Regions from separate parts of the Paenibacillus sp. FSL R7-0210 genome, predicted to be linked through region 3. Evidence: riboswitches for the same ligand, from Rfam matches in the RefSeq annotation. Region 3 holds a riboswitch; each other region holds the start of a gene.
The links. Region 3 has a riboswitch for cyclic di-GMP ahead of MKY64_RS22320 (PA14 domain-containing protein). Riboswitches for the same ligand answer to the same signal wherever they lie in the genome.
Positions count from the first base shown of each region.

Region 1: linked by a shared signal. The riboswitch ahead of MKY64_RS06220 (thiamine pyrophosphate-binding protein) and the one ahead of MKY64_RS22320 (PA14 domain-containing protein) in region 3 are both predicted to bind cyclic di-GMP.
Region 2: linked by a shared signal. The riboswitch ahead of MKY64_RS29285 (flagellar assembly protein A) and the one ahead of MKY64_RS22320 (PA14 domain-containing protein) in region 3 are both predicted to bind cyclic di-GMP.

Region 1 covers NZ_JBBPAR010000001.1:1,466,848-1,471,580, forward strand. The annotation lists gene MKY64_RS06210 (hypothetical protein) at 120-470, opposite strand; gene MKY64_RS06215 (carboxymuconolactone decarboxylase family protein) at 623-1,003, opposite strand; gene MKY64_RS06220 (thiamine pyrophosphate-binding protein) at 1,051-2,664, opposite strand; cyclic di-GMP riboswitch class I at 2,811-2,907, opposite strand; gene MKY64_RS06225 (methyl-accepting chemotaxis protein) at 3,409-4,659, opposite strand; gene MKY64_RS06230 (helix-turn-helix transcriptional regulator) at 4,733-4,733, opposite strand, start outside.
Region 2 covers NZ_JBBPAR010000001.1:6,877,576-6,882,308, reverse strand. The annotation lists gene MKY64_RS29295 (ABC transporter substrate-binding protein) at 1-351, opposite strand, end outside; gene biuH (biuret amidohydrolase) at 377-1,060, opposite strand; cyclic di-GMP riboswitch class I at 1,565-1,657, shown strand; gene MKY64_RS29285 (flagellar assembly protein A) at 1,765-3,384, shown strand; gene MKY64_RS29280 (aldo/keto reductase) at 3,415-4,389, shown strand; gene hcp (hydroxylamine reductase) at 4,487-4,733, opposite strand, start outside.
Region 3 covers NZ_JBBPAR010000001.1:5,279,489-5,284,221, forward strand. The annotation lists gene MKY64_RS22320 (PA14 domain-containing protein) at 1-1,692, opposite strand, end outside; cyclic di-GMP riboswitch class I at 1,707-1,787, opposite strand; gene MKY64_RS22325 (sugar phosphate nucleotidyltransferase) at 1,925-3,298, opposite strand; gene MKY64_RS22330 (hypothetical protein) at 4,162-4,551, opposite strand; gene MKY64_RS22335 (UDP-glucose dehydrogenase family protein) at 4,623-4,733, opposite strand, start outside.

The DNA of each region.
Region 1 (4,733 bases), 3.8 Mb from region 3:
TTGTTAGCTATACTTCTCACAAATCTGCTTCTTACAAAACTCTCTTCCAGCATTAGCAGCCGGTTTAATGAATGAACATGTGCGTTTCAAGCGGCTGATTTAGGTTTAAATTGTATTTATTAAGCTTGTGCGGTTGAAGTGATCTCCAGATTCTCAAGTCCTGCTTTGCGGCCCAGGCGTGCCAGCTGCATTTTGAGGATCGGGTTATTTTCCAGGGTAAGACTCACTTTCTGGAAGCCGTCAGCCTTGAACATGATGAAGCAGCCTTCAAGCAGCGGTACAACATCAGGAGCGGTTACATTCAGCTTGCGGCAGTCGATCTCTAGTGCATATTCAGCAGGGCTGATCGGGTTAATAGTCTGCTGGTAAGCCTGTATAGATTTGAGCCCGTCCTCGTTAGAGAAGGTTCCCTCCAGCTCAATATTGATTACTTTCTTCGCAGTATCTGTCTTCAAAATAAATTGTCCCATGTTGATCTCTCCCTAAGTGAAATTTCCAATACCTCCAAAACATCATTCCTGCGACTCTATTCGACAAAACCGCAATTTGATTTGGGATATTTTGCCTTCATTATAACCAGATCATTCTGAAATACGCAACATAAAAGTCGAAATTTGTAGAATTATGAAGATTTTTCTTTGATCGCCTCCAGGGTATCCAGCAGCACATTAAAGGCCGAAATCACCCGGGGAGCACCGACGCAAGGGGTCAGATGCAGCAGCACGCCCTTGATCTGCTCGACGGTCATGCCAACGCGGAGCGCCATTACATAATGAACCCCCAGCTGTTCATATTGCCCCATCGTAATCAGAGATGAGATCACTGCGATCTCCTTCCAGTCAGAGCCAATCGTGGTCCGCTGAAAAATATCGCCATAGGCATTGCCCATGATATATTCGGCTAATTCCGGAAAATGCTCTTTGATCGGAGCCAGGGCCTTGGCCCCATAATCTCCTGAGAGATCAGTGAAATGATCGAGTCCGCTGTTCATGTTCTTGTTCACGATATGTCCTCCTGATAGTAGGTTAGAGGTGTGCGGATAGGGCTTCCTTACGTAAGATCCAGCGTGCGGTGGGCCGTAGGAGGCATTTCATCACGGTCAGTCAGCAGCTCAATGACAGCTGCCTTGTTAAGTGCCACAGCTTCGCGGATTGCGGCAGCGAACTCCTCCTGCGTCTCGCAGCGGAAGCCGGCTGCACCCAGCGATTCGGCGAATTTCACGGCATCCATCGGAACCTCGAAGATCGTACCGTCAATCCGGCCGGTCGTTTTCTCCATACCCTTAAGCGCCATATCCAGCTGCTTATTGTTCACCACAATGAAAATCACCGGAATGTCCTTGCAAACGGCTGTGTTTATTTCAGTTCCGAGCATCATAAAACAGCCGTCACCGGTAATGCAGAAGACAGTCTCTCCGGGAGAAGCCGTCTTGGCGCCGATCGCCATGCCAATTGAATTGCCCATGCAAGCAAAGTAGGCATCGAATATGAAGCTGCCGGGCCTGCGGACATTGAACCATTTCACAGCATTGAACCCGTGACTGCCGTCATCTACAAACACGCTGCTGTTGTAAGGAATCAAGTCGCTCATCGTGCTCATTACCGAAGCCAGAGAGAGCCCCGCCAGCACGGGCAACTCGTCATTGTAAGCATTGGAGATTGTGATTTCATGCTTGGTGACCGTAGAGGGGTCCAGCTTCTGAAGATACAGTGCCAGGTTGTCCCTTAAGTCCCCGCCGACAGCGATGGTGGATGAGGACAGTATTTTGCCGACAAAGGTTGGATCTACATCGAACTGGATCAGCTGCGGCGGATGATTCTCCGGCTTCAGGTTGCAGATGGTCATGTCGCTCAGGCGGGAACCCAGAACAATGAACAGGTCGCTGTTGTTCAGCAATTCATCGCCGTGCGAGGAGCCGCCAACGCCGACAGGACCGTGGTAGAGCGGGTGATCATAAGCTATTGCACCTTTGCCGCCTGGAGAGGTGACTACAGGAATGTTGAAGGTTTCGGCCAGCTGAACCAGTTCCTGATGGGCACCTGAGCGGTTGACGCCTTTACCGGCAATGATCAGCGGCCTAGCGGATTGATTAATCGCCGAGATGACCCGGTCATAGTTCTGATAACTGACTAGTCCCTCGCGTTCCGGCAGAACAATCCGGCATTCCGCGAGCCGCTCTGTCTGCACATCAAACGGAATGCAGAGATGGACCGGACCTTTTTGGTCACCGAGGGCGATGGATAGGGCATGGTTGAAAATCGTGCTGAAGTGATCGCCGCGTTCAACGAGCTTGCTGAAGAGGGTAGCCGGCCGGAACATATCCGCCAAATCAGCCAGGTAGGAAGTGGAATCCTGACATTGGGGAATGCCCAGCTCCTTGATGGACTGATGTCCGGTGATGAAGAGGACGGGAAGATTATTGGCCTTGGCATGCGCTGCTGCGGTGAGCAGATTCGTTCCCCCCGGACCGGAGGTGCCGAAGGCTACCCCGAGACTGCCGGTCTTCAGAGCATAACCGCCGGCGGCGAAGCCGGAGCTGGATTCGTGCCGGCCGGGGATGAACTCTATACCGTAGTCAACCATTTTCAAAGCGATGGGGCAAATAGACTTGCCTATGATTCCAAAAGAATGAGTGACTCCCAGATCGTGTAATGCTTCCGCCATATAATCTGCAACTGTCTTCAGAACATCCACCCCGCAAGTTGTTATTTGTATACGTCAGCAATAGAAAACCTGTACTCACCATTGGAGCACAGGTCTGTTGCACGAATCACCATAATCAAACGCGAAACCTAAGGCGTTCACAGTTTTTCAGCAACCTGGCTGTCATGATCCCACTTCAGAAATGAGACTGTAGATCCATGGCTTTGCGTCATTCCCTTTCGGTGAATTTTGCCGGTATGCGGTTATAAATGAATTTGTGGAGAATTTTCCTTTACAATATATTCCTTGCTCCGCTTTTGTCAATAACCCCTGTGAGAAGAAACTCGGAATTTGACGAATATTCAGGAGTGAAAATGGCTAAATATTTGGATTTTCAAACTTTTGAAAATGGTTGTCCCTGGAAGACTAAAGTCTTAAAATGCAAATGGCCGTTTAGGTTGATTAATGTGGGAAGTGAGCATAAAGCCTCATTACATTCCTGATTTACTGCAAAACATTAAGAATTCACTAGATATACAGCATTACAAATTTCGGTGATAGGACTTAAGTAATAGTGATGTGAGATGTTAGCTTATAGACAAGCTATGACAATAGAACGACTATAGTAAAGAAGTGCAAAGCACGGTTTTTACCCTTATGCACAATTTCAACAATTTGTGAATATTACATAACAATCTTTGTTTTGCCCAAAAAAAGAGACACCTCCCGCAGAAAATTCCGCAGGCGTGTCTCTTTGTGCTGAGGTTAAAATTTGAAAATATGAATCGTTTTTTGCAGGTTGAAGACCGCGGAGGTCATCTTCTCTGTCTCCTCAGCTACGGATTGAAGAGCATGAATCTGTTCGTTCATCGCTGCGGATACCTCTTCCGTCCCTGCGGCGGTCTCCTGGGTGATGGCTGAGATATTCTCGATCGCCCCGGAGATCTTGAGCGCGCTCTCCAGCATAAGGTCACTCTCTGCGGAAAAGGAGGCAATCTGCTCGGTTATGTATTGGACACTATGCACAATTTGAGCAAAAATGTTGGCTGTCTCCGTAATCATCTCATTCTGCACCTGGACTACCTCTTCATTGATGGCGATGTTATCGATAGCCTGCTTGATATCCGCTTCGATGCTGCGTACCAGACCGAACACCTCTTTGGTTGAAGCGGTGGATTCCTCGGCCAGCTTGCGGACCTCCTGGGCAACAACGGCGAACCCGCGGCCATGCTCGCCTGCACGGGCGGCTTCAATAGAAGCATTGAGCGACAGCAGATTGGTCTGTTCAGCAATTTCGGTAATCGTCTTGGTAATCATCGTAATGCCTCGTGCGTTATGCGATAGGGCTTCGATAGTATCCGCCACCTTCTGGGTAGCCTGGATGTTCTTGCGCATGCCTTCGGCTTGGGTATCCACCGATTGCCGTCCCTGTTCTACCAATTCCAGCGTATGTACAGACCTTTTATTCATTTCCTTGGTGGAATTCGTATAATTGGAGACTTTGATTTCGATATCCTTGATCGATTCGGTCATATCAGCGATATCCACCGAGATTTCGTTAGCACCGAGGGCCAGTTCATTGGAGGAGGAGGCCACCTGCGCCATGACAAACTTCAGGTTCTGATTCTTGTCTTCAATCCCGCGGCTGGCGTCCATAACCTGACGGGTAATCTGTGAGGCATCGGTGAGGATTTTTTTGAGCTTGTCAATCATGGTGTTGAAGGAGCGGCTGATGTCGCCCATGGAGCCATTCTCATCGGCACGGCTGGTGAAGTCGCCTTTGGCAATCGTGTGCGTCACATTGGAGATATCCTCAAATGAAGATGTAAGCGTTCTCTCAATGAAGCGCGCAAGCGGGTAAGTCAGCGCTGCCAGGACGGCGACAAGAATAATGCCGATGAACAGCCTGTCCATGAGGATTAGCGTGATTAAGACAGGGACAGCGAATAAAGCGGCAACCAGGTAACATCCGGTGACGATTTTTTGTTTCAACGGCAGCTTGTTCATCCAGTCCATAATGTAAAGTCCCCCTATAAATAATAATGTGTATTGTAATATTATAGGGGATACTAGTGCATTTGGTCTATTAT
Region 2 (4,733 bases), 1.6 Mb from region 3:
GACCGGGACGCCTTTCTCTCTGGCGATGACGATCTGGTCGGCACCGGTAACTCCGAACTCCTCACTGCCGGAAGCTACCATCTGCACAGCCGGGAAATCCGAGCCCCCCGGGCGGATCTCAACATCCAGCCCCGCTTCTTTATAGAAGCCTTTTTCCACTGCGGTATAAAAGCCGGCAAACTGCGCCTGGTGAATCCACTTCAGCCGGAGCACCACCTTTTTCAGCTCGCCCGAGCCTTCCGCTCCCTGGCCTTCAGCCTTCCCGGCTTCCGTATTGTTACCGCAGGCGGTCAGGAGCAGCATTAGCGAGGTTAACAGCATCAGCGCTTTTGTTCTGGACTTGTTCCACATGGTTATTCCCCCGTTTATGAATGATTTAGTATTGCTCCAGCGCCTTCAGCACCGCTTGTGAATCACTTACACTGCCGAACACTCCGCCCTGCATTTGAACCATACTCAGCGCCGCCAGGTGATTCGCTTCATCCGTCGCTCCTGTACAATCTGCAAGGATCAGACACTCGTACCCGCGGTCATTGGCTTCCCGCATCGTGGTGTGTACACAGACATCGGTAGTAATACCGGTCAGAATCAGATGGGTAATTCCTTTATTCTTCAGGATCAGGTCCAGGTCTGTTGCGTAAAAGCTCCCTTTGCCCGGCTTGTCTATAATGTACTCTCCGTGGGCAGGCGCCAGCTCATCAATGATCTGCCAGCCGCGCTCCCCCCGCACGAGGATTCGTCCCGCCGGTCCTTCGGAGCCGATCTCGGCCCCGATCTGGCGGCTGCGCCACCGCTTGTTCGCCGGCAGATCCGACAGATCCGGCTTATGCCCCTCGCGGGTATGGATCACGGTGAAGCCTTCGATGTCCCGGATACGGGCCAGCAGCCGCTGTATGGGCTGGATCGCCCTCGCTGTTAATGAGAGGTCATAACCCATTCTCTCGACGTAACCGCCCTTGCCGCAAAAATCCGTCTGCATGTCGATAATCATCAGCGCTGTCTTCGCCGGGTCCACAGCCCCGTCATAAGGCCAGATGTAAGGTGTTGCTGCAATCTGCATGGTTTATGCTCCCCTCCTGATGTCGCTATCTCTATTAATGTCATATTAGTTAACATTAATCCGTGTTTCCTTGGTATGAGTTAGATTATATTACAATGAATTTGCGATGTCTTCGGTTTTATTACGAAATAATACACTGAATGTTTGTGTTTATTCACATAGTTAACACATACATAACATTAACACCAGCAAAACCGCTTATCAAAAAAGAACACTCCGAGTCTTACCAAGCCCAGGGTGTCCCAACAGTTGAATGCTCATACTTTCCTCCCCCTGCCTCTTCCATAAGCTGTAAGCTCTGGGAAACCAGTTTTTTTGTCGAAATAGAGCTGCATATTTCGAGTTTTTTGATAAATAGGCATAATATAGTTGAAAAATAGCTCTTTAAGTACTAGAATTAAGCTTGTTTGCAGAAGTTAATGACGCGTAAGAACTATTTATGACTCTTTTTGTCGATTACAGTCGACCATAACTCCCACCTCTACAGGATGTATATCATTGATCTATTTCTAAAGGCAAACTCCCCGAAAGGGCAGGACGCAAAGCCATGGGCCTAAGAACGCCGGAATCTGCGTTTACGGTTGCCAGGCTGCCAATAGAGACCACTTAAGCCAGCTATTCAGGAGGGAAAGCCTCCCAGGCTTGATGATGTTCTTTTTCTGTACGAATTGCCATTGATCATACGAAAAAGTGAGGTTACAACCATGCCGCAGCAGGATATCGAACCAAGCCGATATGAATTCGTAGAGTCCCTGATGCTCGAACGTAAAGGTCTCCTGGATTCATTCTCTGTGGAGGGCCGAGCTTCTGACGGGACAACTGGAGATAAGAATGGAATTATCCTCGTGCAGGACAACCAGATATTCATTACTCCCCCGCTCCCCGGAGGTGCTCCCGCCCGCATTTCTGCGGTCCACCCTGTTGTCCTGAAGATCAACTGGAAGACCGTTACAGAGCCAACCGAGGTGACCAGAGCGGATTATATCACTTGGGAGATCTGTGAGAAGCCGCAATATGAAATTACCGTATCGCCTGACAAGCTCAAGGTCCACTTCACTTTATACCGTGCAGAGAAGTACGCCTGGAATCTGGTCAACTGCCCCGCCGCCTTCGAAGCGGTCGTCCGTGCCCAGCCCAATCCGGCGATGCTGCTGTCCACGCTCACCATAGAACAGATTATCGCCTCACTGGACAACCGTTTTATTCTGCGCAACCTGAACATTCCCGCCCTGTACGCGGAGCTTACGAACCCTACATATCTCCCCGTATGCATCGCTGAAGGCAGAGCCCCGCTGCCCGGCAAGGAAGCCCGGCTGGAATTCCTGCTGCCTGAGCATACACTGGAGGGGAACCGGATGCTTCAGGGACAGGGAGCCCGGGGTCAGAAGCCTGCAGAACCCTTGGAGTATCTCCGTTTCCCGGGAGCCCCCTTTGCCTTTGCAGGCGAAGTCTTCGCCCGCAAGCTGCCGCCGGAAGAAGGCATTCCCGGCCTCGACACAGACGGAAGGGTCCTGCCCCCTCCCCCGCCGCAGGATATCTACTTTGCTGCCGGTAATCATGCCAAGCTCCTTCCCTGTGGTAATATCGTAGCCCGGCACACCGGCAGGCCCCGTATCTGCGGGGGAAGCGGCAGCGTCCGGATATGTGACTTCCCTCCGGTCAGTCTTCTGGCCAGAGAGATGACAGATCCTGCGGGCGATGTTATGTTCGCAGGTGACATCATTGTACCGGGAGATCTGGAAGGACCTGTACGAATTGAAGCCCTCGGGAATGTGTACGTCTATGGCGATATCCGCCAATCTACAATTATAGCCACCGGCAGTATTTACGTTAGCGGCCAGGTCACCGGCAGCGGCCTGTACGCCGGGCACGCCGGGGTAATGCAGCATCGTCTGCACAGCCTCGCAAGCCTGCTGCGGACAGAGACGGACGGACTGCTTGAGGCGGCGCGCCAGCTGGCCAAGAATGTGGAATCCCGCCAGCAATCCGTGAATTACGGCCTGGTAGTCATGCTGCTGCTGGAGGATAAATACAGCCACTTGGGCAGCCTGATCCGTGATCTTCAGGCTGCGCTAAGCCGTATGAACGGGGCGTTCGGCTCCGGCACGGACCAGCTCTGGCAGATGCTTGAGGTATTCGCCCATCCGGGACAATTCACCGGGTACATCACGGACAGTGTCCTAAGCCACTTCTCCAGGCTGCTGCTTAAGCTGGGTGAGGAGATTGAGCTGCTCCAGGAGGAGCATGCGGTGATTAATCTCGCCCGGTCACAGGACAGCCGCCTGGAGTCCGGCGGCAAGCTGCTTGTGCGTGATTCCTGCTAAGACTACTACTATATAAGGAGAAGTGAGAGCGTGCGATATAACCGTCTGGGCAATAGCGGCCTGCAGGTGTCCGCCCTGGGTCTTGGAACCAATTCCTTCGGCAAACGGGCAGATCAGGAGACCTCGGTCCGCATTCTGCACACCGCTATGGATCAGGGCATCAATTTCATCGATACCGCCAATATCTATGCCGGCTCTGAATCGGAGCGGATCATCGGCCTTGCGCTTGAAGGCAAACGCCATAACGCAGTGCTGGCGACCAAAGCCGGATTGCCGAAGCATGAGGGACCCGGCGGCAGCGGCTCTTCGCGCCATCATCTGATGCAGGAGCTGGAGGGCAGCCTGCGCCGGCTGAAGACCGACTATGTGGATCTGTATCAGATTCACACCTTCGACCCCTACACACCGCTGGAGGAAACGCTGCGCACGCTGGATGATCTGATCTCCGCAGGCAAGGTGCGCTATATCGGAGCCTCCAATTATGCCGCCTGGGAGCTGATGAAGGCGCTTGGAATCAGCGAAGCCCGGCACTTCGCGAAATACATCTCTATCCAGTGCAGCTATTCGCTGGCTGACCGCACGCCCGAAGCGGAGCTGCTTCCGCTCTGCCTGGATCAGGGTCTGGGCATCATCCCATACTTCCCTCTGGCGGGCGGCATTCTTACCGGCAAATATACTGGCAGCAGCAAAGCCCCTGCCGGCTCCAGAGCAGAGACCGATCCGAACTTCCGCCGCTTCCTTACCCCGGAGCGCATCTCGCTCGGGGAGCAGGTTCAGGCCATTGCGGAGCGACTGGGCACCTCACCTGCAGCTCTATCCCTGGCCTGGCTGATGAACCGGCCCGCCGTCTCCACGGTGATCGTCGGTGCAACTACTGTAGAGCAGGTACAACATAATCTGCTGAGTCTCTCCGCTTCACCGGATGCGGAAATACTTGAGCAGCTTGACCAGGCCAGCGCCGCCTTCCGCACCGGCGAGCCGTTTGCAGTCTACCGGCTGCCGTAAGCGCTGACGGTGACGTTCATATCCATACACAAAAGCGAGCCCCCGTATACGGAGACTCGCTTTTGTGTATTTTGGCTAATGCTGAAGCTGTATTGCATTATACCGCAGCAATGAACCGCTCCATGTCTTCCTGTACCGTAGTAATACCGCCGATGCCGAAGGTATCTACCAGAACCTTAGCTACATTAGGCGACAGGAAGGCCGGAAGTGTAGGACCCAGATGAATGTTCTTCACGCCCAGATGCAGCAGCGCCAGCAGTACAATCACCGCTTTTTGCTCATACCAGGCAATGTTATAAGAGATCGGAAGATCGTTGATATCTGCAAGACCGAACACTTCCTTC
Region 3 (4,733 bases):
GCCTGCTCTGGAGAAAAGCGCACTTGCAGGCACGGTTCCCTTCACCTGGCTGGGGCTCTGCCACATCAGATGGACATTCGCATCGCCTGCATTCTCATAATACTCTACCTTAATATCGTACAGTTGCCCGGCAGTCAAGGCTATGCTTCCTGTGCGGGCAGTTCCGCTCTGCTTGACCCAGCTGTCAATGACTGCTGTGCCGTTCACCCACAGGCGGATACCATCATCCGATGTAGTATAGAACTGATAGGTCTCACTGTAAGCCGGCTTAATCTGGCCGGTCCAGCGGATCGAGAAGTAGTCTACACCGAGTGCAGCATTAGGAGTACCCTGGCGCCAATTGAAGCTGATGACATCATCGTTACGCACCATAACCGGCGTTCCCAAGAGCGTCATGTTCTTGAAGTATTCTCCAAGCAAGCCATTCTGGGCAGGCTTACTGTCCGTATCACCGGAGGTTGGGACCGGCTTCGGAATCGGCGCAACGGTTGGTGTTGCCGTTGGTGTCGGTGTTACAGTCGGCGTTGGTGTTGGTGTTGCAGTCGGCGTTGGTGTCGGTGTTGCAGTCGGCGTTGGTGTCGGTGTTGCAGTCGGCGTTGCGGTAGGCGTTGGCGTTGCCGTTGGCTTAGGAGCCGCCGCCGGAGCAGACCAGGCCTTATATTGGTCACGGGTCAGTGTGTAGCTGTCATTCATGAAATTCTTGATCGTAGCCGTGCTGTTATTCTCATAGAGCATCTTGCCCCAGTTCATCATGAACACATAATTCTGCTGGGTCAGCTTCAGCTTCGAGATGTTCGGCATTTCGCCGTTCTCGCCGATGCCGATCGGTTTGCCGCCAGCCAGGCTGGTCAGATCATCATGATATTTATTCGAGTAGTCGTTATTATATATATCTGCTGCCAGTACATCCACTCTGTCCGCGCCCGGATAGGTCCGTGCATAGGGATCAGAGTTGGCATTCGGCGCATTCGGGTTCCATACCCAAATCAGATTATTTAACTGATGAACGTTCACGAACCGGTCATACATAATATTCCATAGTGCAGTGAAGTTGTCTTTCTTGCCCCACCAGAACCAGCCGCCGTTCATTTCATGGTACGGTCTCCAGAGGATCGGAACCTTAGCATCCCGCAGGCTTTTCAGAGAGACAGCTACTTTATCCAGATCGGTGATCAGCGCATTATACTCTGGCGTGCCGGGGGTTACGTATTTGTTAAATTGCGCCTGAGTAATTGGCTTCTGCACATTGGACCATTCGTACTTGGTGCCCGGCAGACTCTGGTGGAAGGTCATGGCGACAATGCCGCCCGCTCTGGACCAGTTCGTTGCACTCCAGACGATATTTTTGCGTTGTGCAGCTACTCCGCTCTCGCTCTGTCCACCGATTGCTCCAAGCTCATACCCATGCAGTGCGGCGTATTGTCCGCTTGTTCCCTTCAGCTTGTTGCTCAGCTCATCCGGACTTTCGAAATAGTCATGCTGCCCTGTAATGATTCCGTTCCCGGAGATCTCATAGAGACTGTTCAGCAGCTTGACCGCCTCGGCTGAAGCATTAGGATTCACTGGTGCCCCTGTAGAGGAAGCAGCCTTGACAGTGGACGGGGCGATTCCCAGTCCCACGGGTACAGCAGACAATACCACGGCCAGCGACAGCACAGCGCAGAGCAAACGAGACTTACGGTAAGTTTTCACAATATTCTCTTCCTTTCGGTAGCCAGGCTGCCACTCTTGCGAAGGCCCTATAGCTTTGCGTCCCTATCTTTCGATTAGGTTTGCCATTGTCGTTTTGGAAGGATCAATCCCTCTTACCGTAAGTATCGTCGATATGCAAATTTAATGTAGAGTAAAAACAAATTTTGTCTGAAAAATAGTTCTAAATGCCTGATTTAAAATTGTAACAATTGGTTAAATAGATAAGTTAGACCTACGAAATGAACTGATGTAGAGCGATATCCTCCCAGTCCAGAGTAATACGGATATTGTCCTCCTCTACCAGCTCAGACCCTGTCTGCACCTCAATGAACTCCACATCGGTAAGAGCAAGAATGGCATGCTTGGTTCCTTCCGGTATCCGCACCACATCTCCCGCCTTCACCTTATGCATCTTCTCATTGATGACAATGCTGGCTTCCCCGCTGACGAAGGTCCAGATTTCACTGCGTTTGTGATGCAGCTGGTAGCTGATATTTTTGCCCTCATTGATGAAAATCCGCTTGGTCAGCACCTCGTTGCCTTCGTCATATTTCACATAATCGATCACCTTGTAGTGGCCCCAGCGGCGCTCTTCGTACATCGGTCTTTGTTCAAAAGTCTTCAGCACTTCCTTGATCCGCGGACTCTCGGCCTTGTGCGTCACCAGAATGCCGTCCGGGCTGGCGGCGATAATCAGATCCTTCGCCCCGATTACCGTGATTGGAATATCCAGCTCGTTAATGAGGCAGGTGCCTTCGGAGTCAGCGGTGATAAAGCCTTTGCCGACATGGTTACTGGTCATTTCCTCGGTCAGCGTATTCCAGGTGCCCAGGTCTTTCCAGAATCCGGCGTAAGGCTGCACGACGATGTTCTCTTCTTTCTCCACCACTTCGTAATCGAAGCTAATCGAGGACAGCAGCTTATACTGCTTCTGCAGCTCCTCGTAATTGAGCGGCAGCCCTTTGCGCTGCAGGATATCCAGCAGGTAACCCAGACGGAAGGCGAACACTCCGCAGTTCCAGAGCGCTCCCCGCCTGATTAGCTCCTCAGCTTGGATGCGGTCCGGCTTCTCCTGGAAGTGGCTCACTTGCAGGTAACCATTCGCTCCCGCATCTGCGCCCGTTGGAATAATGTAGCCGTATTTCTCCGAAGCATGCTCGGGAACTACGCCCATCAGCGCCAGGTTCGCCCCGCTCACCAGCATGGTGTTCTCCAACTGCAGCACCGTTTCGAAAAAGGAGGATTCCACGTATGGGTCCACCGGCAGAATCGCCACGGTCTCGCTTGGGGACACCCCCGCGATGGAATACAGGTAGGCCGCCGTCAGCGCAATAGCCGGGAAGGTATCCCGCCGCTCCGGCTCTACAATGATCGGCACCTCGCTGCCGAGCTGGCTCTGGATCATCTCCACCTGGCTGCGCCCGGTCGCCAGATACGAGGACCCGGCCATGCCGTTCTCCTCCAGCTGTCTCCATACCCGTTGTACCATTGATTCCGGTTCACCTGCCGGGCTTGCCAGTACCTTCAGAAATTGCTTGGAGCGTGAATCATTGGACAACGGCCAGAGCCGCTTGCCGGAGCCGCCTGATAGAAGTACTAGTTTCATAGTGAACCCTCCATATCGTATTGTTATTGGGTATTTCTTGTTGCCGGAGCTGTGAGTTAAAATCCCGCCTGTTATGAGGGTCGCTGCAAGGAATTTTGGGCTTACGGCCGCTGTTGTCTCCAGATGTTGTTGATTATATTGCTTGCAGCAGATAACATCCGGAGACAAAGGCGGACGCTACCGCTCCTACAGCTCCAAAATTCCTCTCCGCTCCATTTCATAACAGGCTTGTGATTTTATATCCGCTTCGCCCGCTGGCGAAGCTCCCGGCTAAAGATCCGATATTGCCGCTTGTGGTAGCGGCAAGGGGAGCCGGGCCGCCGCTATGCTTGCGCGGCAGCAGTGGTAGCCTGTTGCCGGCAGCCTGCCTTCACGACAATTGAATCCCTGGTTGCCGCCTACTGTTGCGGCGGAGAAAAATCCAAAGGCTCAAAGACTCTTAAGTGCCGCTTGTTCCAAGGCGTCGCCGCTGACCTAGCGGCTGGAGAGAGCAAGAGTATAAGGCAACAGAAGCCAAGACAATGTAATTCAAGACGGCAATTCAAGACCTGGATTCAAGACTCTTGTGCCAAGGGCTCGCCGCACAAGTTCGCGGCGGCAGAAGCTGGTTAGTTAAGTACTAGGCACTAGTGCTCCTCATTTCCTCCATTTGGCCCATATCCGAGAAATCAGGTGCACTTGTGCTCTTCATTTGCTCGTTTAACCAACATTCCTGGGATTCAGGTGCACTTATGCTCTTCATTTGCTCGTTTAGCCAACTTTCCCGGGATTCAGGGGCACTTGTGCTCTTCATTTGCTCCATTTGGCCCGCATCCGGGAAATCAGGGGCACTTGTGCTCCTCATTTGCTCCATTTAGGCAACTTTAAGCACCATCAGAGGGATTTATCTCCTTCATTTCATCGCTCAGCCCACTTTCGGCGCATTTAATGGGATTTATCCCTCTCATTTCGCCGTCCAGCCCGCTTTCGGCGCATTTAATAGGATTTATCCCTCTCATTTCGCCGTCCAGCCCACTTTCGGCGCTTTTAATGGGATTTATCCCTCTCATTTCGCCGTCCAGCCCACTTTCGGCGCTTTTAATGGGATTTATCCCTCTCATTTCGCCGTCCAGCCCGCTTTCGGCGCTTTTAATGGGATTTATCCCTCTCCAGTCGCCCATCAGCCCACTTTCGGCGCATTCAATGGGATTTATCCCTCTCCAGTCGCCCATCAGCCCACTTTCGGCGCATTTAATGGGATTTATCCCTCTCATTTCGCCATCCAGCCCACTTTCGGCGCATTCAATGGGATTTATCGCCGTAACGCTTCAAGTGGATTGCCGGTCTACACCGCGCCAGCCACGCTGGCGGAGAATCCGCTAAGCCCGCCCATCTGCGGGCGGCCGACGGAGATATATTCGAGGCCGGTGCCCTCGATCTGCTCTTTGGTATAGAC